2 regions of the Paraglaciecola sp. 25GB23A genome follow, and region 1 is predicted to be linked to the other one. Evidence: predicted binding sites of a transcription regulator. Region 1 holds the regulator's gene; the other holds the start of a gene.
What was found. Region 1 encodes sigma-54, which starts transcription at its own class of promoters, with help from an activator protein. Its sites were predicted from a motif close to GTTGGCACGNNNNTNGNNT; they were not measured.

Region 1 (5,638 bases):
CAATTTTTCGCAAATTAACGGTATATCAAAATTTAATGGCCATACTACAGACGCGCAAAGAGCTCTCAACTGAACAAAGAGAAATGCAGGCTGATGCACTATTAGATGAATTTAATATTAATCATATTCGCAACAGCTTAGGCATGAGTTTGTCAGGCGGCGAACGACGTCGGGTTGAAATAGCAAGGGCCTTATCGGCTGAGCCAAAATTTATTTTATTGGATGAACCTTTTGCTGGAGTGGATCCCATATCGGTTAATGATATCAAAAAGATTATCCAACATTTGCGCGATAGAGGTATAGGCGTGCTGATCACTGACCACAATGTGCGAGAAACCCTCGATGTATGCGAAAAAGCGTATATCGTCAGCCATGGTGAACTCATTGCTGCCGGAACCTCACAAGAAGTATTAAGTGATCAACGTGTAAGAGATGTATACCTTGGTGAGCAATTCAGGCTATAGTAAAGCTATGGCATGGCATGATATTTCGCACGGTTAAATTAACCCCAACGGACTAAGCATAAGAAGTAAATGAAACCCTCTTTACAGTTAAAATTTAGCCAACAACTCACGATGACGCCTCAATTGCAGCAAGCGATTAGGCTATTGCAACTTTCTACCTTGGATTTACAACAAGAAATTCAAGAGGCTTTAGATTCTAACCCATTATTAGAAGTAACTGACCCCTTCGAAAATCCCACCGGTGATAGTGCTTTAGAAACTAATTTTGGTTCTGATGGCTCAAACGACCGGGTCGAAGTGGATGCTGCAACTATTGAGACTGGGGATGCATTACAAAACAATGATATTCCTCAAGATTTGCCCTTAGATAGCACCTGGGACGAATACATTAGCGCGTCATCAGCTCCCTCTATGTCCTCAAGCAGCTTTAGTGTTGATGACGACCAAGTTTTTCAGGGAGAAACCACCGACAATATTCAAGAACACTTGTTATGGCAAATGCGCCTCACGCATTTTAGTGATACAGATATTTCTATCGCCATGGCCATTATTGATTCTATTGATGAGTCAGGTTACCTGACTATTAGTGCGGACGAAGTCCTCGCTAGTTTGTACGATGAAGAAATTGAACTAGATGAAGTGGAGTGTGTACTTAAACGCATTCAAATGTTTGACCCTATCGGTTCTGGTTCACGCAGTCCGCAAGAATGTTTATTGATCCAATTAAATCAGTTTGCTATCGAAACACCTTGGTTAGCTGAAGCCAAGATGCTTATTACCGATTATTGTGACTTAATTGGTAGCAAAGATTACCGTACCTTAATGCGTAAGACTCGTCTAAAAGAAGATGAGTTGCGTGAAGCAATGCGACTTCTGCAAACTCTGAATCCAAGGCCGGGTAGCGCGCTTATTGTCGGCGAACCCGAGTATGTAATCCCTGACGTTTCCGTGACTAAAAAAAATGGCCGTTGGATGGTTGAACTCAACCCTGACAGTTTGCCCAAGCTCAATGTCAATCAGCAATATGCGGCCATGAGCAAGAGCACAAAAAATAGTACTGATAGTCAATTTATCCGTTCGCATTTACAAGAAGCCAAATGGTTTATTAAAAGCGTTGAAAGTCGCAATGAGACCTTACTCAAAGTATCCAATTGCATTGTACAGCAGCAAATTGGTTTTTTTGAACATGGTCCAGAAATGATGAAACCAATGGTGTTAAATGATGTCGCAGAAATGGTGGATATGCATGAATCAACTATTTCACGTGTGACAACCCAAAAATATATGCATACCCCCAGAGGTATATTTGAGCTCAAGTACTTCTTTTCTAGTCATGTTGCCACAGATGTGGGAGGAGAATGCTCCTCAACAGCAATTAGGGCATTGATTAAAAAATTAGTCGCAGCCGAAAAACCCAGTAAACCTCTGAGTGATAGTAAGATTGCTCAACTGTTGGCTGACCAAGGCATAGTCGTGGCTCGGCGAACAATAGCAAAATATAGGGAGTCTTTATTGATCCCTCCGTCTAACCAACGTAAGAGTCTTTTATAGGCAAATTAAAAAAGGAAGAGGCGATATGCAAATAAACCTAACTGGTCATCATTTAGAAATTACCGATTCACTACGCGATTATGTCGATTCAAAATTTACTAAACTTGAACGACACTATGATCATATTAATAATGTACATGTCATCTTAAATGTTGAAAAGCTGAATCAGAAGGCTGAAGCAACCCTTCACCTTAGTGGCGCAGAAGTTTTCGCCAATGCTGAACATTTAGACATGTATGCCGCCATTGATGCTTTAATCGATAAGCTTGATAGACAAGTGATTAAGCACAAGGAAAAAGCTAAACGCCATTAAGTGACTCAGTAAATAATGGAAATTAAAGACGTTCTTCACCCTGACTGCACTTTATGTGCAGTGCAGGGTACCAGTAAAAAACGGATCCTCGAACTTATCAGCAATATCGCGAGTAAGCATATTGTCGATATTGATCAGGCCACGATACTCGCCAGTTTAATGAACCGAGAAAAAATGGGCAGTACCGGTATCGGTAATGGAATTGCATTGCCACATGGCCGTTTAAAAGATCTCAAAAAAGTGGTTGCTGTGGTTATGACCAATGATACGCCCATCGAATTCGATGCAATCGATAAACAACCCGTTGATATCTTTTTCGCAATATTGGTTCCAGAAGAACAGGCGAATGAACATCTTGGAACCTTGTCAGTTATTGCAGCAAAACTCACTGATAAAGACACCTTAAATCGAATGCGTGCAGCTCAAAGCGATGAAGAATTATTTAAGGTGATGAACTGATATGAAACTGATTATTATTAGTGGCCGTTCTGGTTCTGGCAAATCTGTTGTCTTAAGAGCATTGGAAGATCTCGGTTATTATTGTGTCGATAATATTCCCGTCAATCTATTGCCCACTCTGACTCACACTGTGGTTGACGAGTATGATCAAGTGGCTGTCAGTATCGATGTACGCAACTTACCCAAAGACCCGAATGATTTGGTGGAGATACTCGATTATCTGCCATCCACTTGGCATATGACAATTCTTTATCTCGATGCGAGTGATGACATATTAGTCAAACGGTTCAGTGAAACCCGTCGTCTGCACCCTCTTTCGAAACAAAATAAATCACTAGCCGAAGCTATTCAAGCAGAATCAATACTACTTGCACCTATTGCTGAGCGCGCCGATCTTTATCTCGATACCGACCAATTATCGGTTCATCAACTCGCTGAATTGGTGCGTGAAAGAATTTTGGGTAAAAAAAGCTCTAGACTTGTCTTGGTGTTTGAATCCTTTGGCTTCAAGTACGGCATTCCTAAGGATGCCGATTATGTATTTGATGCTCGATTTCTGCCAAATCCACACTGGGAACCCGACCTTAAACATTTGACTGGCTTAGATAGTCCGGTACAAATATTTTTAGGTTCTCAACCCTTAGTGACTAAATTTATATGGCAAATACAAAATTTAATAGCGACTTGGTTACCCCATTTGGAGCGTAACAATCGCAGTTATGTAACCATAGCCATTGGGTGTACCGGTGGACAACATCGCTCGGTGTATGTGGCTGAAGCCTTAGCTAAGACCTTTAGTGATTCTCACCCTGATGTACAAATTAGGCACCGGACCTTAAATCAATAAGCACTTCACCTTGAAGATATGACAGACTAATTATGCCTATACTTGAAAAAAAAATAGTCATCGTAAACAAGCTTGGTTTACATGCCCGTGCTGCAACCCAGTTGGTGCAATTAGCTAACAAATTTTCCGCTACTGTGACCTTACATTTAGGCGACAAACAAGCATCGGCCAACAGTGTCTTAGGTTTAATGATGCTGGAGGGTAATCAGGGTAAAGAGCTCAATGTCGTCAGTCAGGGGGAAGATGCGGTCGAAGCCTTGGCTGCAGTAGAAGCGTTGATAGCCGGACGTTTTAACGAACAAGAGTGATACTGAGTTCGATCATTATAATCATGTTTTAATCCAACTAAACTATTCACTCTGAACTAACATTGTTGCTAGGCTCACTAGGTTTACTCTTTAAATATTAATCCTTCTACTAGTAACGTATATCATTCGACAATCCATTTTTAAGGACAAACTGTCTACCATTATGCCTGATACATTCGACGCAAAAAGCACCAACTCTCAATTACAGGCCATTAACTCGGCGCTTGATAGCGGTGATTTTGTGCAAGTGCAAGCGATGTTACGCAGTGTCGCCCCCTGTGACGTAGCTTTGTTATTAGAGTCGAGCCGCAGCCGCATAAGAACTGAAATTTGGCAATTGATTGAACCAGATTCATACAGTGATGTGCTTGAAGAGTTATCAGAAGATGTGCGTAACGGCATCATCCGTCAAATGTTACCAGAAAAACTGGCTGACGCTCTTGAGGAAATGGACACCGACGATTTAGTCGAAACCCTCAGTGGTTTACCGGAAGCCGTTTCACAAGATTTACTAGCTTCCATGGATGAGCAAGACAGACTCCGCGCCCAGCAGGGTTTGTCATACGGTGAAGAAACCGCCGGTTTCATTATGAACACCGACACTATCACCATGCGTCCTGAAATTAGTGTTGAAGTGTTTTTGCGCTATCTTCGTCTTAAAGGTCAAATTCCAGAAAATACTGATACTTTGTACGTGGTCGATCGCGACGATAAGTTGATAGGGGGCGTTTCTCTCACTACTTTAGTCACAGCCGCCTCCGACACTAAAGTGCATACATTAATAAAAAGTTCAGAAGCCATCCCGGTCAATATGCCAGATAATGAAGTGGCCAGCTTATTCGAGCGCTACGATTGGTTGTCTGCCCCTGTGGTGGATGAAAATAATCATCTGGTAGGCCGTATCACCATTGATGATGTGGTTGATATTATTCGTGAGGATGCTGAACATTCCATGATGAGTATGGCCGGTTTAGATGATGAAGAAGACACCTTTGCACCAGTTTTTAAAAGTACTCAAAGGCGTACTATTTGGCTAGGTGTCAACTTATTTACTGCCTTAATGGCGGCGGCAGTGAGTGATTTATTTGAAGCGGCTCTTAGCCAATTGGCTGTATTAGCCATACTTAATACCATAGTGCCGAGCATGGGCGGCGTAGCCGGCAACCAGACACTGACCTTGGTGATACGTGGCATGGCCTTGGGCCACGTGCGTGCGAGTAACGCAAAATGGTTAATAAGCAAAGAGCTCGCCATCGGCTTTTTGAATGGTGTGATATGGTCGGTATTAATTGCCTCGGTAATCGCGTTGTGGAAACAAGACTTAATGCTCGGGGCGGTTATCGCCTTTGCCATGTTAATCAATATGGTCGCTGCTGGCCTCGCTGGTGCTACCTTACCCATGATCATGAAAAAGTTGCGTATTGATCCGGCCCTAGCTGGCAGTGTAATACTCACTACTATTACCGATGTCGTAGGCATTTTCGCTTTTTTAGGTACCGCAAGCTGGTTGCTGATTTAAAAAATGTCGACTAAAAAACTATTTCTATTCACCCTAATTGCTTTACTCGCTTTTGCTGCCAATTCTATTTTATGTCGATTGGCCCTTAAAGTTGAATGGGTTGACCCTTTAGATTTCTCAATTATTCGGCTCTTATCAGCCGCCATTATTTTGTGGCTCTTATTGGTGGCTAAAAAC
Region 2 (5,638 bases), on a different contig from region 1:
CAAAGGCAAACCCGGTACCTCTTAGTTGATGGGTTTGGGCCGACATTGCATCATACAAACCAACTCCAACTACTGAAGGTTTTACTTTTGTAACAATGTCTGAAACGGAACTTGCTTCAACATGCGTCGCACTAAGTATAAAAACAAAAATTGATGCTACTTTTAAAATTAAATTCATGAGTTAGACCTTACTATTCAATATTTAAATTAATTTTTGTTATGATTACAAACATTAAGAGGCTCTACTAGTAGTAGATGTAAAACTGTACAGTATAAATCAAGGATTTAAATGAAAGTTTTAGTAACGGGCGCAGCTGGATTTATCGGTTTTCATGTTTGTTGTTACCTTATTACTCGCGGTGACACTGTGGTCGGCATTGATAACCTAAATGATTATTATGATGTAAGTTTAAAGCAAGGACGTCTCGAAGAACTAGCTAAACATGAAAGCTCCAGCTTATTTACTTTTATTAAATTAGATATTGCCGCTCGAGATAAAATAGCAAGTCTGTTTGAAACCGAAAAGTTTGACAAGGTTATCAACTTGGCTGCGCAAGCTGGGGTACGGTATTCAATCGAAAATCCGCACGCCTATGTAGAAAGCAACATAGTCGGTTTTCTAAACATACTAGAAGGTTGTCGTCATAACGCAGTCAAACACTTAGTTTATGCGTCATCGAGTTCCGTTTATGGGGCGAATGAAACAATGCCTTTTTCAGTAAAAGATAATGTTGATCACCCTGTTTCATTGTATGCGGCAAGTAAAAAAGCCAACGAATTAATGGCCCATACTTATAGCCATTTATATAATTTATCAACCACTGGACTTCGTTTTTTTACCGTCTATGGACCTTGGGGAAGGCCAGACATGGCGCTTTTCAAATTTACCAAAGCTATCCTGCAAGATGAATCAATTGACGTATATAACTACGGTAATCATCGTCGAGATTTCACTTATATAGACGACATCGTTTCAGGGATAATTCTTTCTCTCGATCAAAATGTAGAGGGCAATGAGCAATGGGCGGGTAAAAGTCCTGATCCCAGTACAAGTAAAGCCCCATGGAAAATTTATAACATTGGCGCACACACCCCAGTTAATTTACTTAAATTTATAGAAACACTAGAACAAGCCTTAGGTAAAAATGCCCAAAAGAATCTTCTCCCCATGCAGGCTGGAGATGTTCCAGATACCTATGCTGATGTGTCAGCTTTATCGGCAGATGTTGGATATTTACCCAGTACGGATCTAGTACACGGCATCAAGCTCTTTGTTGAATGGTATAAGCATTTTTACAAAATAGGGTAAACTTGTGCCACCAAACGAGTCTAAACTCTCTAGCATAAATGACAGGAAGAAATTAAAGTTATGTTATCGGAAATTGCCAACATATTAAGCTCTCCCTTAGTCCATGCTCCCTTGATATATTTATCATTAAGAGTAGCGCTTCACTTTTCGGCTAGTAAAGTGCTATTTAGAGCTCTGTCTTATATACCAATCGTTTGGTTTTTTTTATGTAGTATGACCTATCCAAGTGTAGTGCTGATAAAACCACTTGAAGACCAATACCCCGTTATAAAGATTGAATCGGAAGAATGGCGCAATACCGGTGCGATTGTAGTGCTAGCTTGTAATTATTTTGAAGACGAAAACCTGCCATTTTTATCTCGATGGCCAAATTGTTCGTTGCAACGGAACATGGAAGCAGTTCTCTTATATAAAGCACACAGAATGCCCGTTTATTTAGCTGGAGATATACTTGGTTACAAAGATAAGGTGCCACAAGCCGTTCATAATAGAGATTTTTTAATAAAATTTGGCGTTAAAGCCGAAGACATTCACATTGTTACAAAGGGTAAAAATACTGAAACTGAAGTTCGCGCCCTTTTGTCAATTCTAAAAACTGACAAAATCACCCTTGTCACCTCCGCCAGCCATTTACCAAGAGCTATGCGATATTTTACTGACAAAAACATACAGGTTGTCCCTGTGCCTGTTGAGCATCTAAGTCGAATAAATATTGAAATGAGTTTAAGTTTACCCAGTGCGCGAAGTTTATACCGCAGTGAACGAGCTATTCATGAGTATTTAGGTTTGGTACATCAAAATTTGTTTTTATAAAATTTTACTTTACCAGAAACTGCACGATAATTTACCAAACGTTTAATGGAAATAATATGAATAGGCCCTTGATTAAATGAGTAAAATTGTTCCTATTTTTTCCGGTGGTGGAACCAAATTATCTGCTCATATCGGCATATTAAAGGCTTTAACTGAGTTAGATATTAAGTTTGAACATATTGTCGGCGTATCGGGAGGCTCCATCGTATCAGCGTTATTTGCATGTGGTTTATCAATTGAAAAGATTCAACAACTTGCCCTCGAAACCGACTTTAAAAAGTTTCGTGGTTTTTCATTATTTAGACTTATCACACAAGGTGGCCTTTGTTCTGGGGATAGTTTTGAGCAATGGATGGACGAACTCCTCAACGGGGTAACCTTCAAAGACATCGAGTTAAACCTTCACGTATTAGCGACAGATGTTAATGGCGGAGGTCCAGTTGTCTTTAACAAAATCAACTCACCTGACCTAAAAATTTCAAAAGCGGTTAGATTTTCGATGTCGATCCCACTATTTTTTAGTTTTCAAAATTACAAAGAACATATACTAGTAGATGGTGCGATACTCTCTGAAGATGCTCTTTATAATGATTGGGCGGGAGATGGCACCAACATTCTGTGTTTTAGACTTAAAAGTGAGCAGATTACTGAACCGCGTTTTAAAAAAAGTTGGTTACCCCTAAAGCAATATGTGATGATGCTAATAAGAACATTTATGACCGCAATGTCGAGAGAGTATGTGCATGACAATCATTGGCAAAATACGATTGTTATCAACACTGGGCTGCTATCGCCAGTGGATTTCAACATGTCATTAGAGCAAAAGGAATATCTATTTAAAGTAGGATATGAAACCGCCCTTACCTTTGTACCCAAACGCTTAGCTGCTAGAAAAAAAGAGATTATAATGGAACCTGTTCTTTTGGACCGCAATTGATGAATAACTTAAGAAAATACGCAGATAAACCTGTCATTGGAAGATTGGTTAAGCAAATAATGAACTTTGTGGTAAGCCGCAAAGCAAATCAAATTTCACAGCATTTTTCTGAATATTTACATCCAATAGTGGCTTTCTCAAATGAATTTAAAAGTGAGTCTTTTAAAATTCGCCATAATGTTTACTGTGAAGAACTTAAGTTTGAGGACTTAAAAGAGAATTCCCAAGAAACTGACGACTTTGATTTACATTCAACCCACTGCCTGATTAAACATATTCCAACTGGAGCTTATGCAGGAACAGTAAGAATTGTAAGAACCAACAGCGCTGAACAACTATTACCTATTGAAAAATATTGCATCAGTTCAATCGATGAAAAAAGTGTTCACCCTAGTGATTTTCCGCGAGAACAAATTTGTGAAATATCGAGGCTAGCCATACCGGCACAATTTAGAAAACGTGCAACGGATAAATTTTCAGGTTCAGCAACAGGTGCGATTAATGAACATGTTTATTCTGAACGAGAACTCAGATGTTTTCCTTTCATCGCTGTTGGTTTGTATTTATCTGCAGCATCCATAACACTGCACCATGGCATTCAACATTGCTTTGTTATGATGGAACCCAGATTGGCCAGAAGTTTGAGATTCGTCGGCATTCCGTTTCAACAAGTAGGCCCAGTAGTTGAATACCACGGACAAAGAGCGCCTTACTATATAAGTCGCAAACTCTTAATGGAGGGTTTGAGCCCGGGATTTAAAAAAATGCTTCAAAACATAGAAAAAAGAGTAGCCCTGCAGTTTAAACAAAAAAACAATTAAATTTACTTTAAAGCAATGCCAAAAAATAGTGACCAATAACAAATGTTCTTAAATGTATAATATAGGGCGTTTTCAGAACATCAAATTGTCGGATTTCTTTACACTTTGCAAAAAAAAAATTTAAGCAAAAACCATAAGGCATTGTTATAAAAGGAATTATTATTTCTGGCACAGCTCCTGCATTTAATTCCGTAACAGTTTACCGATACATTCAATTCCAAAAAAGGACGAAAATATGAAAAATATGTTAACAAAAACAAAACTTCTCGCTGCAAGCATGGTATTTGGCTTAGCAGTAACTTCTGGCGCTAACGCTGCTACCGTTTCTTTTGGTGGCCAAGCTGCAACTGACCTTTCTGGCTTAACAAGCAGCTTTGTTGATCCGTCAAACCTATTAGATGGATCTACTGGTTTCTTCGTTGAAACATTTGATGATGCCACTCAAACAGTAGGTGTAGGCCCTGGTTCTAAAGATTATAATGTTGACCCTGCAAGTTCGTGCGCTGTAAACGGTGCTGGTACTCCTGGCATAGTGGTTTCAGCAAGTGCAGCAAATGCTTTAGGTGTTCGTAGTGGTTCTGTAAGTAATGTTGCAGCTGCTCCATTAGGTGACCAAACTTGTTACGGTTATACTCCTGGTCAGGGTGGTGCATTACCTTCTTGGGTTGAAATCGATTATTCTGGTTTCTTAGCTGCTCAATTGGACACTGGTATTACTTACCTAGGTTTCTATTGGGGCTCAGTTGACGATTATAACGATTTTGAGTTTTACTCAGGTGGTTCATTGATAGAAACAATTACTGGGTCATCTTTATTGGCACAGCTTGGCGGTGTAAATGGTAGTCAAACTAACCGTGATTCAAACGTCTATGTTAATATTGCATTCTCGTTCGCTGATGCTTTTGACAGAGTAAGAATAACCTCAACCGGTGTAGCTGGTGAGTTTGATAACATTGTTATCGGTTTGAGAAATCGCCCAGTTCCAGCACCTACAGGCTTAGCCTTTTTAGGTCTTGGTCTTTTAGGTTTGGGCTTAGCAAAAAGAATGAAAAAATAGTCAAAAATTAGATTAGTTTAAAAAAGGCCGGATAATCCGGCCTTTTTTTTTCTGAAAAAATCTCATCCATTATTACGTAAACTCCTATCAAGTTTCGATTTCATATTTTATCTAAATAAATTAAATAGTCTTCTAACACAAAATTCTCCATACTCACTATATGATTTAGAGCTGTAGGATCAGTAGATGGACGTTGTAGAGATACTTAAAGACCAAACTAAAATTTTTAACACTGAAATACTATCACTTCAAGACGCCACCAATAAATATGGCAAAACAACATTTTCGGAACCAGTAGCATTGGATGCGGCGGTGGTAATCAATGATATTGAAGAAATCAGTTTGATTTTAAAATTGGCTAATAAGTATCTATTCAATATTTATCCTGTCTCAACAAACAATAATTGGGGTTATGGTTCATTCAATGTTTCCGATAATAGGCCCAATGTAATATTAGATTTTAGTAAACTAAAAAAAATAATTCCTACGAGTAAAGAGCTCGGATTGGTCACCGTACAACCTGGAGTGACACAACAGCAACTTTATGATTTTCTTACAAAAAATAATTGGCAGTACATGGTACCTGTCACCGGTGCGGGTCCAACTTGTAGCTTGTTGAGTAATGCACTAGAACGAGGTTATGGTATTACCCCTCACAACGATCATTTTTATGCCTGCACTGCTTTAAAGGCTTACCTGCC

Region 2: a site for sigma-54 is predicted at 4,045-4,063, ahead of ABKW31_RS01705 (PEP-CTERM sorting domain-containing protein). Genes of this name have one in related genera too.

What each region holds. Positions count from the first base shown of each region.
Region 1 is NZ_JBDYKM010000003.1:289,125-294,762, forward strand. It holds gene lptB (LPS export ABC transporter ATP-binding protein) at 1-464, shown strand, start outside; gene ABKW31_RS08550 (RNA polymerase factor sigma-54) at 534-2,015, shown strand; gene hpf (ribosome hibernation promoting factor) at 2,041-2,328, shown strand; gene ptsN (PTS IIA-like nitrogen regulatory protein PtsN) at 2,344-2,787, shown strand; gene rapZ (RNase adapter RapZ) at 2,789-3,634, shown strand; gene ABKW31_RS08570 (HPr family phosphocarrier protein) at 3,667-3,942, shown strand; gene mgtE (magnesium transporter) at 4,106-5,461, shown strand; gene ABKW31_RS08580 (DMT family transporter) at 5,465-5,638, shown strand, end outside.
Region 2 is NZ_JBDYKM010000001.1:408,321-413,958, reverse strand. It holds gene ABKW31_RS01730 (serine protease) at 1-178, opposite strand, end outside; gene ABKW31_RS01725 (NAD-dependent epimerase) at 290-1,309, shown strand; gene ABKW31_RS01720 (YdcF family protein) at 1,523-2,122, shown strand; gene ABKW31_RS01715 (patatin-like phospholipase family protein) at 2,199-3,059, shown strand; gene ABKW31_RS01710 (PEP-CTERM/exosortase system-associated acyltransferase) at 3,059-3,880, shown strand; gene ABKW31_RS01705 (PEP-CTERM sorting domain-containing protein) at 4,116-4,937, shown strand; gene ABKW31_RS01700 (FAD-binding protein) at 5,124-5,638, shown strand, end outside.